DNA from 3 places in the Cellulomonas sp. S1-8 genome. Region 1 is predicted to be linked to each of the others. Evidence: riboswitches for the same ligand, from Rfam matches in the RefSeq annotation. Region 1 holds a riboswitch; each other region holds the start of a gene.

Region 1 (5,726 bases):
GCCGGCAGGACGTCGTTGTCGAGCCGGTCCCCGACGTACAGCACCTGGTCCGGCGGCAGGCGGACCTCCGTGAGCACACGCGCGAAGAACGCGGGCGACGGCTTGGCGACGCCCCACCGCGCCGACGACGCGACGACGTCCAGATCGACGCCCGCGGCGCGCAGCTGATCCTCGGCACCCGCCGGCTGGTTGCCGGCGATCGCGACGACGTACCCGGCAGCGCGCAGGGCCCGGAGCGTCGGCAGCGCGTCAGGGTAGAGGTCGACGGCATCGATCGTCGGCGGCCTCGCGGGCGGCTCGACCCCCAGCACCTCCCAGACGCGGGTGTGCGGCTCCCCGCGCTCGGCGAGCGCACCCAGCACCCCCATGAGCGCGAGCGGCGTGACCCCGACGCCCTGGGCGACCCGGGTCCACGCCCGCGTCTCGTCGACGAGCGTCTCCCCCACGTCGAGCACGACGGCGCGGATGTCGACGAGTGCATCGGTGGTCTCCACGCCCGCTACTCTGCCGCGCCGTGCAGCGTTCGGGTCACCTGACGTCGCGAACGCTTCTCGCGACGTCACCGGGCCGCCGCGAGGGTGCGGACCTGGTCGAAGAACGCGACCTCGTGCGCGCAGGACGTGACGAACGCGGCGAGCATGCGCGCGCGGGTCACGGCGCCGACGTCACGCGCCGCCGCGTCGGCGAGGTCGCACGCCCGGGCCGCCGCCGCGGCGAAGTCCGGGTCGCCGTACGTGCCGACCCAGTCGCCGTACGGGTGCGCGGCGAGGTCGCCGGCGCGCGCGAGGACCCGTGCGCCGATGTCGGCGTAGAGCGTGTAGCAGGGCAGGACGGCGGCGACGACCTCGGCGTACGAGCCGGTCGCGGCGACGGCCAGCAGGTGGTCGGTGTAGCCGGTGGTCGCCGGGCTCGCCTCCACCGTTCGGCTGGTGCCGGCGCGCGCCAGCCGGTCGTCGTGCAGGCGCCTTTCGACCTCGAGGCAGCGGGCCGCGCCCTGCGTGAAGAACGCCTGCGCGGCAGCGTCGGGGGCGAGCTGGCCGGCCCGGGCCAGCACACGCGAGTACCGCTCCAGGTACAGCGCGTCCTGGTGCAGGTACTGCTCGAACTCCGCGACGGGCAGCGTCCCGTCCGCCAGGGCGCGCACGAACGGCAGGTCGTCGCACGCGGCCCGCAGGTCGGCGACGCGGTCCCACGCCTCGGCGCTGAACGGTCGCATCCCGAGCGTCGGCGCGTGGTGCAGGTGATCGACGGGCCCGCGTCCCGACCCGACGGCGAGCGCCTCCCCGGCGGCGATGGCACCCGTGAGCCACTCCTTCGCCTCCCGCACCGCCGACACCCAGTCGGCCCGGCGGGGGCGCAGCGCGGCGACGGCCGCGGACAACGAGCAACCGGTGCCGTGCGTGCTCGTCGTGCTCACCCGTGCGGCGTCGACCTCGACGACCGTCGCGGCGTCCACGACCGCGTCCGGGCTCGCGTCGCCGCCCAGGTGCCCACCCTTGAGCAGCACCGTCACCTGCGACGCCACCGCGAGGCGGCGGGCCTGGCCGACCGCGTCCGCCCAGGTGGTCGCGGTGGGCTCGCCGAGCAGCACGCCGAGCTCGGGCAGGTTGGGCGTCACGAGGTCGGCGTGCGCGACCAGCCGGCGCACGGCGTCCTCCGCGTCGGCGTCCAGCAGCCGGTCGCCGCTGGTCGCCACCATGACGGGGTCGAGCACGACGACAGGGGGTCGCGCGCGGGTCAGCCACGCCGAGACCTCGTCGGCCACGGCCCGCGTGCCGAGCATCCCGATCTTCACCGCGTCCACGGCGACGTCGTCGCTCACGGCGTCGAGCTGCGCGCGCAGGAAGGCGACGTCCGGCACGTGCACCGCCCGGACGCCGTGGGTGTTCTGCGCGACCAGCGCGGTGACCACGGCCATGCCGTACGCGCCGTGCGCGGCGAACGACTTGAGGTCGGCGTGGATGCCGGCGCCGCCCGTGGGGTCCGTGCCCGCGATCGACAGCACCCGGACCCGGCTGCCTGCCGGGTGCGTCCGCGGAGCACCGCGGTCGGTCGGTGCGGCGCTCACCGGGCCGCGCCCGCGACGTCGGCGTGGTCCCACGCGGCGACGAGGCCCGCTGCTGCCGCAGCCGGATCGGGTGCGGCGCAGATCGCGCTCACGACCGCCATCGCGTGCACCCCGGCGGCGCGCAGCGCGGCGACGTCGGCGACCCCCAGGCCGCCGATCGCGACCACGGGTCGCCCGTCGGCCGCCGCGACGGCGGCACGCAGGCCGTCGAACCCGATCGCAGGGCCCGCCTCGGGCTTGGTCGGGGTCAGCCGCACGGGCCCGCTGCCGAGGTAGTCGGCGCCGGCGGCGGCGCGCACGTGCGCGGGGTCGGCGGCCGACGAGCCGACCACCGCGTCCGGGCCGAGCAGGGCACGGGCGTCCTCGACCTCGAGGTCGCGGCGCCCGACGTGCACCCCGTCGACCCGCGCGCCGCGTGCCCGGGCCGCGAGCGCGACGTCCACACGGTCGTCCACGACGAGCACCGCGGGCCCGGCGATCTGCAGGGCGTCGGCCACCGTCACCGTGAGGGCGACGAGCTCACGGGCCGTCGCGCGCTTGGCCCGGACCTGCACCGTGCCGACGCCGGCACGGACCGCGGCACCGGCCACCTGCGCGGGGTGGTGGCCCGCCGTGGCACACACGTCGGCGTCGAGCACCAGGTAGACGCCGCCGGGGAGCGCGGTCATGCCGGCACCCCGACCCGCTGCGCGGACGCCACGCGGGCCGCCAGGTCGTCGGGGGTGAGCCGGTACAGCTCGTCGAGGAGCCCGACCTGGAACGACGCCGGACCGCGCGCACCGACCGCGGCACGCTCGGCGGCCCGGCCCAGGGCGGTCGACGCGGCCACGGCGGCCGTCAGCGGCGGGGCGACCGCCGCGAACGCCGCGACCAGCCCGCCGAGCGCGCACCCGGCGCCCGTGATCGCGGTGAGCAGCGGGTCGCCCACCGCCAGCCGCACCCGCGTCGCACCGTCGGTGACGAGGTCCACCGGTCCGGACACCGCCACCGCGCCGCCCGTCAGGCGGGCGAGCGCGTCCGCGGCGTCGACAGCCGCCTCGACGCCGTCGCGGGCGTCGACCCCGCGCCCGGCCGACACGAAGCCCGCGAGCGCGCGGACCTCGCTCGCGTTGCCCCGCACCACTGCGGGCCGCTCGGTCAGCAGGTGGGCCGCCAGACGCGTGCGGACCGACAGCACGCCCACGGCGACGGGGTCGAGCACCCACGGCACGCCCGCGCCGGCCGCGGCGGCCACGGTCGAGCCGACGCACGCGCGCTGGTCGGGGCCCGGGGTGCCGAGGTTGACGAGCACGGCGCCGGCGACGCCCGCCAGCTCCTCGGCCTCGCCCGGGACGCTCGCCATCGCGGGCGAGGCGCCCACGGCGAGCAGGGCGTTGGCGACGAGGTTGGTGGTCACCTCGTTGGTCAGGCACTGCACCAGCGGTGTGCGGGCCCGCAGGTCGTCGAGGGCCGCGCCGCACGCGGCGGCGAGGTCGTGCGGGGTGGGCAGGGCAGACGTCATGACGGACATCCCTTCGCTCGTACGAACGAGATCAGGTTCGACGGGTGTGATCTCAGCCCTGCTCGGTACAGGGCACCCCGTGTCTCGACTCCGACCCTAGTCCGTGGCGACGGGACCCTCGCGACCCGGTCTCGACCGTCGGACGCGCGCGTCCGCGCCGTCCGGGCGCGCCCGCGCCGTCCGGGCGCGCCCGGGGGGCGAGCCCGCGCGGGTTGTCCCTGACGTCGTCCACGTGGATCTCGACGTAGGTGAAGGCCGGCCCGGGGTGCGGCGGGTGCCACCGCCCGGCGCCGGAGGCGAGGACGCGGCGACCGTCCGTGTCACGGTGCGCGCGCAGCGGGGTGGACCACCGCTGGCGGGTGAAGGACCTGCCGTCCGGGGACGCGCGGAACCGGTCCTCCGAGGTGAAGTCGACGAGGTCGTGCGCGGCGTCGAACGTCAGCACGGCGCACACGCACCGGTCCCCGTCGGTGTACTCGGCGCGCACGTGGGTGTCGTCGAGGGCCGTCCACCGGACGGGTGCGTCGGCGATGGCACCCGGGGCGAGGACCACGAGGTCGTTGAGCACCGTGACCGTCTCCCCCTGGTCCATCTCGGGGCCTGCCGCGTCGAGGACGGGGACCAGTGAGAGGACCTTCGCGCGCATCGTCGCCGTCGCGTCGGCGTACTGGTGCAGGACGGTGACCGGCAGACCCGACCGGGTGGCGTCCAGGAGGAAGGCGCGCTGGGGTCGCGGACCGTAGGTGTTCACCTGCCTGCCGGTGAAGGACATCCATGGCTGATCGGGTGCGCCGCGGATGCGGCCGTGGAACGTCACGTCGACGCTCACCACCCGCGGCCGGCCGATCGCCCCGGATCGGCGCACGTAGGCGGCCAGCGGCCCCGGCAGGCCGACGAGGTCCTTCTCGGTGAGGGGCGACGGTGCCGGGTCGACCTCGAGCAGCGCCCGGGTGGCCTGACGCCGCCACCGGGCGTGGAGGCTGGTCGGACCGGCGGAGGCGAACGCGTATCCGGCGAGCACGGCGAGCACGGCGAGCACGGCGCCGCCGACGACCGCGGTCCGCATGGAGCCGGACGATCCTGCGGGCATGGGTGCTCCTGGACGAGCTGCGGGTGGCGCGTGTCGCGTGACGTCGAAGGGGTGCGGTGCTCTCGCGACCCTACGACCGCGACCCGCCCTCGCCCTGGGACCAACGGCGTCCCGATCCCGCGGGCGACGACAGCTAGGCTCCCGGGTGCGGGTCGCCGACGGCGGGACCTTCGCGGGCGGTCCGGCACCGATGCCGCGCGCCCACGCGCCCGAACCTGCGAGGCGAGATGACCACCCCTCCCGACACGACCCGACCTGCACCGCTGACCGACCCGGTCGGCACCCTGGTGCCGTCCGCCGTGCCGACCCACTGGTACAACCTCGCGGCCGACCTGCCCGAGCCGTGCCCGCCGGCGCTGCACCCGGGCACGCGGGAGCCGCTGACGCCGGACGACCTGGCCCCGCTGTTCCCGATGGCCCTCATCGCGCAGGAGGTCTCGACCGAGCGGTGGGTCGAGATCCCGCAGACGGTCCGGGAGATCTACGCGCTGTGGCGGCCGTCGCCGCTGCTGCGGGCCCGACGTCTCGAGCGGGCGCTGGGCACGCCCGCGAAGATCTACTACAAGTACGAGGGCGGCTCCCCCGCGGGCTCGCACAAGCCGAACACGGCGGTCGCGCAGGCGTACTACAACGCGATCGAGGGCACCACGCGCCTGACGACGGAGACCGGGGCCGGGCAGTGGGGCGCGTCGCTGTCGATGGCGTGCTCGCTGCTGGGCCTGGGGTGCGAGGTGTGGCAGGTGCGCGCGTCGTACGACGCCAAGCCGTACCGGCGCATGCAGATGGAGACGTACGGGGCGACGTGCCACCCGTCGCCGTCGGACCTCACGGACGCCGGCCGCGCCATGCTCGCGGCGGACCCGACGACCACGGGGTCCCTCGGCATGGCCATCAGCGAGGCGGTCGAGGCCGCGGCGAAGGACCCGCACGCGCACTACGCGCTCGGCTCGGTGCTCAACCACGTCCTGCTGCACCAGAGCGTCATCGGGCAGGAGGCGCTCGTCCAGCTCGACGAGATCGGCGAGACCGCGGACGTGGTGTTCGGGTGCGCGGGTGGCGGGTCCAAC
Region 2 (5,726 bases), 1.7 Mb from region 1:
TCGCGGCGCCGTCGCCGGCGGGTCGCGGAGGACGAGGCGATCGCGGCGGGCGTCGTCGTGCAGGACCCCGCGACGGGTGCGGTGCTCGCGCCGCGGACCGGCGACGACCACGGCTCGCGGGACTCCGTCGAGGCCGAGCCCGACGACGAGCACCACGGCGGCCCCGCCGACGAGGAGACGCGATGACACCGGAGCAGTGGGGCACCGTCGCGGACGTGCTGTCGGTCGTCTGCCTGCTGGGCGGCGCGTTCTTCGCGTTCGCCGCGGGCGTCGGCGTCCTGCGCTTCCCGGACCTGCTGGCCCGCATGCACGCGGGGACGAAGCCGCAGGTGCTGGGTCTGATCCTCGTGCTCATCGGGTTGGCGCTGCGGCTGCGCGAGGGCGGCGCGGTGTGGGCGTTGCTGCTGGTCGCGGCGTTCCAGATGCTGACGGCGCCGGTCGCGGCGCACATGGTCGGCCGCGCGGGGTTCCGCACCGGCAAGGTCCGCCAGGACCTGCTGGTCGTCGACGAGCTGACGCGTGACCTCGACGAGGGTCGCACGCGCGGCCCGCACCCCGACGACGACTGACCGAGCGCCCACCCCCGCGAGCGCGGCACTCGACGGCCGAGCGCGGGGGAAACAGGTACCGCGTTCGGCAGTCGTGTACCGCGCTCGGCGGTGCCGGGTCAGTCGTGGTGGGCGCCCTCGTGGGGGCGGTGGCCGGCCGGTTCGAGCTGGAACGTGCAGTGCTCCATCGCGAAGTGCGCGCGCAGGCAGCCGTCGAGGGCGTCGAGGACCTCGCCCGGGCGACGCCGGTCGATGCACTCCTCGTCGACGACGACGTGCACGGACAGCGCGGCGACGCCGCTGGTGATGGTCCAGGCGTGCAGGTCGTGCACGTCGACGACGCCCGGGACCTCGCGGATGTGGTCGCGCACCGCGTCGAGGTCCAGGCCCCGCGGCGTGGCCTCGAGCAGGACGTCGACGACCTCGCGCAGCAGGTGCCACGCGCGCGGCAGGATGAACAGGCCGATGGCGAGGGACGCGATCACGTCGGCGCGCGTGTACCCGGTGGTCGCGATGACGATCCCGGCGACGACGACGGCGGCGGACCCGACGAGGTCGCCGAGCACCTCCAGGTACGCCCCGCGCAGGTTGAGGCTCTCGTGCTGCCCGTCGCGCAGCAGCAGCAGGCACACGAGGTTCGCGGCCGCGCCGACGACCGCCACGGTGAGCATGACGCCGGTCGCGACCTCCGGCGGGTCGTCCCACCGGCCGACGGCCTCGACGATCACCCACACCGCGAGCGCGCCCAGCAGCAGCGCGTTGGCCAGGGCGGCGAGGATCTCGGCGCGCTGCAGCCCGTAGGTCCGGGCCTTGGTCGCGGGACGGGTCGCCAGGGTGCTGGCGACGAGCGCGATGGCGACGCCGGTCGCGTCGGTGAGCATGTGCCCGGCGTCGGCGAGCAGCGCGAGGGACCCGGACACCAGGCCCCCGACGACCTGCAGGCCGACGACGCCGAGCGTGATCGCCAGCACCAGGACCAGGCGCCGCCGGTGCCGGTGCGTGGCGGTGCCGTGGTGGTGGCCGGCACTCACGGCGTCGCCGCCGCCCGCGTCGCCGTCCCGGACGTCGGGCACAGCGTGACCGCGTCGCCGGTGAGCGCCAGCAGCCGTTCCGCGGACGCGAGCAGGTCGAGCAGCGCGTCGGGGTGCGTGAGGGAGAAGACCGAGGCCCGGCCCTGCGGTCGCGACGTCACCAGGCCGCAGTCGCGCAGGCACGCCAGGTGCTTCGAGACCGTGGACTGCGCGAGGCCCAGGTGCTCGGTGAGGTCGACGACGCGGTGCTCGCCGAGCGCCAGGTGGCGCAGGATCGTCAGGCGGGACGGGTCGCTGAAGCCGTGGAACAGGCACGCGGCCGCGTCGAGCGCGCGCTCGTCCGCCCGCGTTGGGACATCGTGTTCAGCCTCTGTCATCGCCATAGGGCGATGCTAGACGCCACAGGCTTCTCCCGCCAGGGCCTGCTCGCCCTGGGGGAGGGTGGCCGTCAGCCCAGGCGGTTGCGGCTCACCCGGCCGGCGAACTTCGCCGCACCACGGGTGGCGGCCACGCGCGACAGCGCGACGGCGGCACCGGTGATCGCGGCGGCCGCGGCGACCTCGCCGAACTTGATGTCCTCGGAGGTGGAGTCGGGTGCCGGGGGCTTGTGGCCCCGGGTCTTCTCCCACACCGAGTCGATGATCTTCTGCACGGCCCAGGCCGCGGCGAGCGCGACACCCATGCCCACGGCCTTCGCCGCGATCGACTGCTTCTTGTCGTCGTCCATCCCTGTGCCTCCTCGTCGTCGCCTGCACGGACGCTACCCGGCATCGGGTCATCCCACAGGTCGGGGTTAGGATCGGCGGCGAACGACAGGGGAGCGTCAGGTGCCGGCGACGGCACGAGGACGCTGAGAGTGCGGACCGCCGCAGACCCTCGAACCTGATCCGGTTGGTACCGGCGTAGGGAGTCGGGCTTTCTCTCCTCCCGTGCTCGTCGTGCCGTGGGGCTCGTCCCGCGCGGGACGACGGCCGCGGGACCCCTCCGACGACGGAGGAGCACCACCTCATGACCACCCCCCGCGGCACGCGTGCCGCCCTGGCCGCCGCCACCGCGGTCGCGGCCCTCACCGCCTGCTCGGCCGTCGGCAGCGCCGAGCCCGCCGCCACCGGCACCGGCGACGGGTCCGGCGGCACCGTGACCCTCGTGACGCACGAGTCGTTCGCGCTGTCCGAGGGCCTCCTCGACGGGTTCGAGGCCGAGTCGGGCCTGAGCGTCGAGGTCGTGCAGCAGGCCGACGCGGGCGCGCTGGTCAACCAGCTCGTCCTGACCAAGGACAACCCGCTGGGCGACCTGGTGTTCGGCATCGACAACGCGTTCGCGTCGCGCGCGCTCGACGAGGGCGTCGTCGTGCCCGTCGACGTCACCGCGCCCGCCGTGCAGGACGCCGCGGGGTACGCCGTGCCGGGCGACGACGCGGGCGCCCTCACGGCCGTCGACGTCGGCGACGTGTGCCTCAACGTCGACACCGCGTGGTTCGCGGCGCAGGGCGTCCCGGCGCCGACGACGCTCGAGTCGCTGCTCGACCCCGCGTACCGCGACCTGCTCGTCGTGCCCGACCCCGTGACGTCGTCACCCGGCCTGGCGTTCCTGCTCGCGACCGTCGGGGCCTTCGGCGAGGACGGCTGGGTCGACTACTGGGCGGGCCTGCGGGACAACGGGCTGCAGGTGGCCGACGGCTGGAGCGAGGCGTACTACACCGACTTCACGGCCGGCGGGGGTGACGGACCGCGGCCCGTCGTGCTGTCGTACGCGTCCTCGCCGCCGTACACCGTCCCCGAGGGCGCAGACGCGCCGACGACGGCCGCGCTGCTCGACACGTGCTTCCGCCAGGTCGAGTACGCGGGCGTGCTGGACGGCGCCGCAAACCCCGAGGGCGCCGCCCTGCTGCTCGACTTCCTGCTGTCCGACGAGGTCCAGGCCGACATCCCCGTGTCGATGTACATGTACCCCGTCAGCTCGGCCGTCGACCTGCCCGCCGAGTGGGAGAGCTGGGCGCCGATGGCCGACTCCCCGTTCGAGGTCGCACCGGCGGACGTCGCCGAGCACCGCGAGGAGTGGCTGACCACGTGGTCCGACACCGTGATCGGCTGACCCGGTCCGCATGACCACGACGCTCGCGCAGGCGACCGACCGGCCCCCCGCGGCCGGTCGGGCCGCCCGCGCGCGTGTCGGTCGGGTGCTGCCGGCGGCGGGCTGGGCGCTGGCCGTCGCCGTCCCCGTCCTCTTCCTCGGCGTGTTCTTCGTCCAGCCGGTCGTCGAGATCGTCGGGCGCGGGTTCGTCGACGACGGGCGTCTGGACCTGACGGGGTTCGCCGACGTGCTGTCCCGGCCGCGCACGTGGCGCGTGATCGGGCAGACGCTCGCGCAGGCCACCCTGGGCACCCTGGGCGCGGTGGTGCTCGGCGTGCCGGGTGCGTACCTGCTGTACCGCTGCCGGTTCCCCGGTCGCGACGCGCTGCGGGCGTTCGTCACCGTGCCGTTCGTGCTGCCGACGGTCGTCGTGGGGGTCGCGTTCCGCTCGCTGCTCGTCGACGGCGGCCCGCTGGGCGGGCTCGGGCTGGACGGGACGCTGACCGCGATCGTGCTCGCGCTCGTGTTCTTCAACTACGCCGTCGTCGTGCGGACCGTCGGTGGGCTCTGGGAGCGGCTCGACGAGCGCACCGAGCAGGCCGCGCGCGCGCTCGGCGCGTCGGGGTGGCGCGTGCTGTGGACCGTGACGCTGCCCGCCCTCGGGCCGGCGATCGCAGCGGCGGCATCGCTGACGTTCCTGTTCTGCGCGACCGCGTTCGGCACCGTCCTGGTGCTCGGCGGGCGTCGGTACGGGACGGTCGAGACGGAGATCTGGGTCCAGACGACGCAGTTCCTCGACCTGCGCGCCGCGGCGGTGCTGTCGGTCGTGCAGCTCGTCGTCGTCGGCGCGGCGCTGGCCGTCACGGGGCGCGCGCGGGCTCGGACCGAGCGCGCCCTGAGCCTCGCGGAGCCGGGTCGCGGCGCGCGGCCCGTGCGACTGCGCGAGCCCGTCGACGCGGTCGCGGTGGGGGTCACCGCCGTCACGGTGCTGGGCCTGCTCGCGCTGCCGCTGGTCAACCTCGTCGTCCGCTCGCTGCGCACGCCGACGGGCTGGGGGCTCGACCACTACGCCGCGCTCGCGGTGCCGCAGGACACCCTCGCCGTCAGCGCCTGGCAGGCGGCCGGCACGTCCGTGCGCACGGCGGTCGACGCGACCGTGATGGCCCTGGTGGTCGGTGGGCTGGTCGCGCTCGTGGTGTCCCGGCGCCCGCGCCGGGCCGCCGGTCGACGTGCCGTCGCCGGCCTCGACGCGCTGTTCATGCTGCCGCTGGGGGTCTCGGCCGTGACGGTCGGCTTCGGCTTCCTCGTGTCCATGGACGCGCCCCTGGGCCTCGACGTGGACCTGCGGACCAGCCCGGTGCTGATCGCGGTCGCGCAGGCCGTCGTCGCCGTGCCGCTCGTCGTGCGCACCGTGCTGCCGGTGCTGCGCGCGATCGACCCGCGTCAGCGCGAGGTCGCCGCGACGCTCGGCGCACCACCCGGCCGGGTGCTGCGTTCGGTCGACCTCGCGGTCGCGGTCCGCGCCGTCGGCCTCGCGCTGGGGTTCGCGTTCGCGGCGTCGCTCGGGGAGTTCGGGGCGACGTCGTTCCTGGCGCGCCCGCAGGACCCGACGCTGCCCGTCGTGATCTTCCGGCTGCTCGGGCGGCCGGGTGCGGAGAACTACGGCACCGCGCTGGCCGCGTCGGTGCTGCTCGCGGCGCTGACAGCGGGCATCGTGGCCGTGTGCGAGCGGCTGCGCCGCCCGGGGATCGGAGGTACCTGGTGAGCGACGGTCTGCAGGTCGAGGGCGTCGTCGTGCGCTATGCCGGTGCGTCGGGCGCGGCGGTCGACGGCGTGGACCTCACCGTGCCGACGGGTGAGGTGCTCGCGCTGCTCGGGCCGTCGGGGTGCGGCAAGTCGTCCCTGCTGCGGGCCGTCGCGGGGCTCGAGCCGGTGGCCGCGGGCGACGTCGCGTGGGACGGGGTCTCGGTGGCCGACGTGCCCGTGCACCGCCGCGGGTTCGGGCTGCTCTTCCAGGACGGGCAGCTGTTCGCGCACCGCGACGTCGCGGGCAACGTCGCGTACGGGCTGCCCG
Region 3 (5,726 bases), 1.8 Mb from region 1:
CACCAGCTCGGCACCCGCGCGCGCGACCGCGACGGGCCCGGGCAGCACCTGCGGCGGCACCCCACCGACCCCCGCGACGACCGTCCAGACCACGGCGACACCCCCGAGGCTCCACCACCCCCGCCACCACGCACCGCTCCCCCACGCCCACCGGAACCTCACTCCCCGTCCGGCGGCTCCATCGGGGACCGGTGTACCGCTCGGGGGCGAAGCGTCCGCCGACCGGAACGTGGGTCCCCGTCCGGCGGCTCCATCGGGTACTGGTGTTCCGCTCGGCAGTGAGGCGTCCGACCGGAACGTGGGTCCCTGTCCGTCGGGTCGAACCGGGACCGGTGTGCCGGTCGGCGGCGAGGCGTCCGCCGACCGGAACCTGGGTCCCCGTCCGGACTCCCCTGCGGTGAGCGGTGTTCCGGTCGGCGGGGGGTCGGGGGCGGTCATGGGGTCACGGTCGCGGCGGCGAGGGCGGCGGTGGGCGGCGGGGTGGGTGGGGCGGGGGGCGGCGGGGTGAGGATGGCGCGGACGCCCAGTCCGGCGAGGACGTCCTCCTCGACGCGTGCGGCGGCGGGCCCGCGGCGGGTCGGGTCCCGGGGGTGCGGGTCGTCGACGGGGTGCCGCGCGGCGACCCGCGCGGGCTGCCCGGACAGCCGGACGACCTCGTCGGCGAGCGTCACGGCCTCGCGCACGTCGTGGGTGACCATGACGACGGTCCAGCGGTGGGCCGCCCACGTCGCGGCGAGCCAGCGCTGCAGGTGCAGCCGGGTCAGCGCGTCGAGCGCACCGAACGGCTCGTCGAGCAGCAGCAGGTCGCGGCCCTGCGCGACCGTCCGCGCCAGCGCGGCCCGCTGCCGCATCCCCCCGGACAGCTCGGACGGGCGGGCGTCCGCGTGCGCACCGAGACCGAACTCGCCCAGCAGGTCGCGGACGCGCGCCCGCGCCTCGCGCCGTCGCACGCCCTGCACCTGCAGGCCGAGCGCCGCGTTGTCCAGGACGGTGCGCCACTCGAGCAGCAGGTCGTCCTGCGCCATCCACGCCGCGTGGCCCGTCGTGCCCGTGACGTCGCGGCCGTCGAGCAGCACGGCGCCGCGGTCGGGACGGCGCAGGCCGGCGACGACGCCCAGCAGCGTGCTCTTGCCGCACCCCGACGGCCCGACGACGCACGTGAACGACCCGCGCGGCACCGTCAGGTCGACGCCCGTGAGCACCGCCCGCGGGCCGTCGGCGGCGGGCAGGGCCAGGTGCACGTCGCTGACCTGCAGCACCACGTCAGCCACGACGCACCGCCCGTGGCCGTGCCCACGGCACGACGACACGCTCGAGCCCGGACGTCGCCGCGTACAGCGCGAGCGTCAGGGCAGCGCACACCCCGACGGCGGCGAGCACCAGGTCGGTGCGGAACGCGGCGCGCTGCATCGTCATGTACGTCCCGAGGCCCTGCACCGCACCCGCGTACTCCGCGACGACGGCCCCGACCACGGCGTACGTCACGCCGATCCGCAGGGCGGTGAAGAACCGCGGCATCGCCGCGGGGAGCCGCACGTACCGGAACTCCTGGAACCGGCTCGCGCCCATCGTCCGCAGCAGCGACGACGCCCCGGGACCTGCCGCCCCGAACCCCTCGACCAGCCCCAGCGCCACGGGGAAGAACGTCACCAGGGTCACGACCAGCACCTTGGGCCCGAGGCCGAACCCGAACCACAGCACCAGCAGGGGCGCCACGACCAGCACGGGCACGGTCTGCGACGCGACGAGCAGCGGGACCACGCCGGCACGCAGGCGCGGCACCGCGTCGAGCGTCACGGCCAGCACCCCCGCGACCGCGACGGACACGGCGAACCCCACGAGCGTGACGGTGAGGGTCGCACCCGCGTGCCCGGCGATGACCTCGCGGTGCGTCCACGCCTGCTGCACGACGCGCGCGGGCGACGGCAGCAACCGCGGCGTGACCCCGCCCGTCGCGACGGCGCCCTGCCACACCGCGAGCAACGCGGCGAGGGCGACCAGCACGGGCAGGGCACGACGGGGTCCGGCGGCCCCAGCCGGGCGCAGGCCGGTCTCACCCGCGCCGCTCACCGCTCCCCCGGGCGCGGCGCGTCGTGGTAGGTCGACCAGTCGGGGCGGCGGGTCAGCACGTCGCCGTCGGGACCCGCGAGCAGGCCCCGGTCGTACAGGAAGTCGGCATACCCGGCGAACTGCGCGGGGTCGATCGTCCCGACCGCGCCGTCGGCGTCGCGCAGGTACTCCGCGGCGAGCAGCCGCTGGCTCTCGACGACCATCTCCGGGTCGGCGAACGCGTCCGGGTGCGCGTCGAGCAGGATCTGCGCCGCCTCGTCGGGGTGGTCGGCCGCGAACGCGTACCCGCGGCGCAGCGCGTCGACGAACGCCGCGGCGACCTCGGGCCCGGCGTCGACCCACGAGCGCCGCGCGTCGACGAGCACCGCGTACGCGTCGGGGAAGCCGTGGTCGGTGTACCGGAAGTAGCGCAGCGGGGTGCCGGCGCGCGCGGCCTCGAGGCCCTCCCACGCGACGAACGGGATCGTGAAGTCCGCCTCGCCCGCGTACAGCGCGGCGTACGCGCTCGTCCCGAGCGTCACCGACGTGAAGTCGCCCACGCCGCCGTCGGCCCGGATCACCTCCTGCAGCAGGGGCACCTCCGCGACGCCCCCGAACCCCGCGTAGACGCGACCGTCCAGGTCGCGGGGCCGGGTGATCGTGTCGTCGTCGGCGCGTACCGCGATCGCCGTCGCCCAGTGCTGCAGCGGCGCGAGCACCGCGACGACGTCGGCGCCCGCGGCCTGCGCGACCACGGACGCGTCGTGGAAGCTGATGCCGGCTTCGGCTGCGCCCGCGTCGAGGAGCGCGTCCGGCGACGCGTCCGTGTACGGCAGGACGCGGACGTCGAGGCCCGCGTCGTCGAACCAGCCCTGCGCGAGTGCGACCTCCAGGCCGGTGTGGTTGGTGTTGGGCGTCCAGTCGAGCGCGAACCGGACGACGGGGCGGCCGTCGGCGCCGGTCGCGGGGTCGGCGCACGCCGCGAGCGCGGCGGTGAGGGCGGCGGCCGCGATCAGTGCGGGTGCGGCCCGTCGACGGGACGGGTGGGGGCGGGCGTGGGGCACGAGGTCTCCGGGGGTACGGGCGGACCGGCCGGGGCGCGCGGGCACGCCCGGGGGCCCCGGCGCGTGGGTGGCGGCGGGGACGACGGGTGGGCGTGCGGCGGCGGCCCGCGGACCGCGTGGACGGTCGGCGGGCGGCGGGTCAGGTGGTGAGCGGGCCTCGCCGGGGACGCGGACGGTGCCGGTGGGCGTGCAGAGGCGAACGCATGGGAGACATGCGCGACATCCCTTCGCTAGTGCGACCTAGATCAGGTTCGACGGGTGTGATCTCAGCCGCGGATGCGGCACCCCGTGTCACGACGTCGTCGACGCTACCGCTCCGCCCGCGCCCGTCCGCCCGCTCGTCCGCACTGTGGTCCGACGACGCGACCGAGCGCGGCACACGACTGCCGAGCGCGGGCGATACCTGTGCCGCGCTCGGCAGTCGTGTGCCGCGCTCGGCGACGGAGGGCAGGGGTCAGGGGGTCGGGGACTCTGCGAGTCGTGCGATCGCGGCGAGGCGCTCGTCCCAGCGGGCGCCGACCGCGTCGAGGGTGCGGGCGAGCAGGCCGAGGCGGGCGCCGACGGCCCGGTACCGCACCTCGCGGCCGACGCGCACGGGCTCGACGAGCCCGACCTCGGCCAGCACCGCGAGGTGCTTGGCGATGGCCTGGCGGGTGACGGGCAGCCGGTCCGCGAGCGCGGAGGCGGACGCCTCACCGCGCCCGACCTCGGTGAGCACCTGCCACCGGGTCTCGTCGCCCAGGGCGGCGCACACCGCGACCACCCGTGTCGTGTCGGTCGCCGACGTCACGCCGGCACCCCGCCGTGGACCAGCTCGACGAGCTCGTCGAGCTCGGACGTCCAGCCGCCGCGGTGGTCCTCGAGCTGCCGCAGCCGCTCGTCGCCGAGCTGGTCGAACCCGGTCTCGACGACGGTGAGCAGCGTGCCCGTGCCGTCGGGCAGGAGCGTGAACGTCGCGGTCAGGTCGGTGCCGGCGGTGAGCTCCCCGCCGCAGCCCGGCCACGCGAACGCGAAGCGGCGCGGCGGGTCGTACGCCTCGATGCGCAACGGGACGTCGTCCTGCCCGTCCCACCCGAGGGAGCCGATGCCGCCGACGCGCAGGTCGGGCAGGGAGGCGCGCTGGCCGAACCACTGGGCGACGAGGTCCTCCCGGGTGAGGACCTCGAAGACGCGGGCGGGCGGGGCGTCGACGCGGATGGTGCGGGTGACGGTCGAGGTGGCGTCGTCGATCGTGGCGGCGGTCTGGTGCGTGGTCATGGCGGGCTCCTTGTGTGCAACTGTTCTGTTGCATTAGAGCGTGCCACCGTCCCTGGCGTTGCGCAACCCCCAGGTTGCAACAGAGCGCACCGCCCCCGAAACCCCCGTGCGAGGATCGACGAGTGACACCGAGCGCCTCGATGTCCGCCCCGCCCCCGGCCCGGCGGACGCGCTGATGTCCGCGGTCCTGACCGCCCTGGGCACCATGGGCGCCGTCGTCGCGCTCGGCTGGGTGCTGGGCAGGTGGCGCGTGCTGGGCGAGCGCGCCGCGCCGGTGCTCGCGCGCGTCGTCTTCGCCGTCGCCGCACCCGCGCTGCTGCTGTCCACCGTCGCGCACGCCGACCTGCACCTGCTCGTGTCCCGCACGGCCCTCGTCACGTGGGTGAGCACGGCGCTGGTCGCGGTGCTGGCGGTCGTCGTCCTGCGGTTCGCGTGGCGCCGACCCGCGGCCGACGTCACGGTCGGCACGCTCGTCTCGTCCTACGTCAACGCGGGCAACGTCGGGCTGCCGCTCGCGGTGTACCTGCTCGACGACCCCGTCGCCGTCGTCCCGACCCTCCTGTTCCAGCTCCTGGTGCTGGCCCCGATCGCGTTCACGGTCCTCGACGCCCACGCCACCCCCACCGACCGGACCACCACTCACCGTTCGACCCCCGTGGCGGGGACCCCCGTTCCGGTCGGCGTGGAGGGGGGTGGCGAGCGGGACGCGGGTCACCGTCCCGACGGGGGGTCGGGGAGCCGGGTTCCGGTCGGGTTGCGGGTCGGTGCGGTCGTGCGACGGACGCTCAGCAACCCGATCATCGTCGCGACGCTCACCGGCCTCGTCCTGGCAGCCCTGCCGTGGTCGCTGCCCGAGGTCGTGTACGAGCCGTTCGCCCTGGTGGGTGCCGCGGCGGCGCCGCTCGCGCTCATCACGTTCGGCATGTCGCTCGCGGTCCCCCGGACACCGGGTGGCGCGGCCCCCCGGCGCGACCTGGCTCTGGCCGTCGGCCTGCGCTCCGTCGTGCACCCGGTGCTGACGTGGGGCGTCGGCACCGCGCTCGGCCTGCCCGCGCCCGCCCTGCTCGCCGTCGTCGCGATGGCCGCCCTGCCGACGGCCCAGAACGTGCTGGTCTACGCGATGCAGTACCGCCACGGCGAGGCGCTCGCGCGCGACACCGGCCTGGCGACGACGATCCTGTGCGTCCCGGTGCTGCTGGTGGTCGCGGCGACGCTGGGCTGAGGGGGGCACCGCGTCCCCACCGCCGGCGATCCCCGTCCCTCTCCCCGCCGTCCACGCCCTGGGACGGGTACGTCGCGAGACCGGGCTGAGTCGTCGTCTCGGCTCGGGACGACGACCCAGCCCGGTCTCGCCAC

Evidence for each region. Region 1 has a riboswitch for thiamine pyrophosphate ahead of thiM (hydroxyethylthiazole kinase). Riboswitches for the same ligand answer to the same signal wherever they lie in the genome.
Region 2: linked by a shared signal. The riboswitch ahead of OKX07_RS01225 (thiamine ABC transporter substrate-binding protein) and the one ahead of thiM (hydroxyethylthiazole kinase) in region 1 are both predicted to bind thiamine pyrophosphate.
Region 3: linked by a shared signal. The riboswitch ahead of OKX07_RS16945 (ABC transporter substrate-binding protein) and the one ahead of thiM (hydroxyethylthiazole kinase) in region 1 are both predicted to bind thiamine pyrophosphate.

What each region holds. Positions count from the first base shown of each region.
Region 1 covers NZ_CP110806.1:1,972,053-1,977,778, reverse strand. The annotation lists gene OKX07_RS08810 (HAD family hydrolase) at 1-494, opposite strand, end outside; gene thiD (bifunctional hydroxymethylpyrimidine kinase/phosphomethylpyrimidine kinase) at 560-2,005, opposite strand; gene thiE (thiamine phosphate synthase) at 2,065-2,736, opposite strand; gene thiM (hydroxyethylthiazole kinase) at 2,733-3,569, opposite strand; TPP riboswitch at 3,561-3,659, opposite strand; gene OKX07_RS08790 (DUF6544 family protein) at 3,622-4,659, opposite strand; gene OKX07_RS08785 (TrpB-like pyridoxal phosphate-dependent enzyme) at 4,887-5,726, shown strand, end outside.
Region 2 covers NZ_CP110806.1:275,429-281,154, forward strand. The annotation lists gene OKX07_RS01200 (monovalent cation/H+ antiporter complex subunit F) at 1-186, shown strand, start outside; gene mnhG (monovalent cation/H(+) antiporter subunit G) at 183-569, shown strand; gene OKX07_RS01210 (cation diffusion facilitator family transporter) at 668-1,621, opposite strand; gene OKX07_RS01215 (ArsR/SmtB family transcription factor) at 1,576-1,962, opposite strand; gene OKX07_RS01220 (DUF4235 domain-containing protein) at 2,028-2,306, opposite strand; TPP riboswitch at 2,384-2,505, shown strand; gene OKX07_RS01225 (thiamine ABC transporter substrate-binding protein) at 2,588-3,673, shown strand; gene OKX07_RS01230 (ABC transporter permease) at 3,684-5,417, shown strand; gene OKX07_RS01235 (ABC transporter ATP-binding protein) at 5,414-5,726, shown strand, end outside.
Region 3 covers NZ_CP110806.1:3,758,001-3,763,726, forward strand. The annotation lists gene OKX07_RS16930 (ABC transporter permease) at 1-93, opposite strand, end outside; gene OKX07_RS16935 (ABC transporter ATP-binding protein) at 435-1,271, opposite strand; gene OKX07_RS16940 (ABC transporter permease) at 1,264-2,070, opposite strand; gene OKX07_RS16945 (ABC transporter substrate-binding protein) at 2,067-3,113, opposite strand; TPP riboswitch at 3,319-3,412, opposite strand; gene OKX07_RS16950 (ArsR/SmtB family transcription factor) at 3,568-3,903, opposite strand; gene OKX07_RS16955 (SRPBCC domain-containing protein) at 3,900-4,370, opposite strand; gene OKX07_RS16960 (AEC family transporter) at 4,546-5,592, shown strand.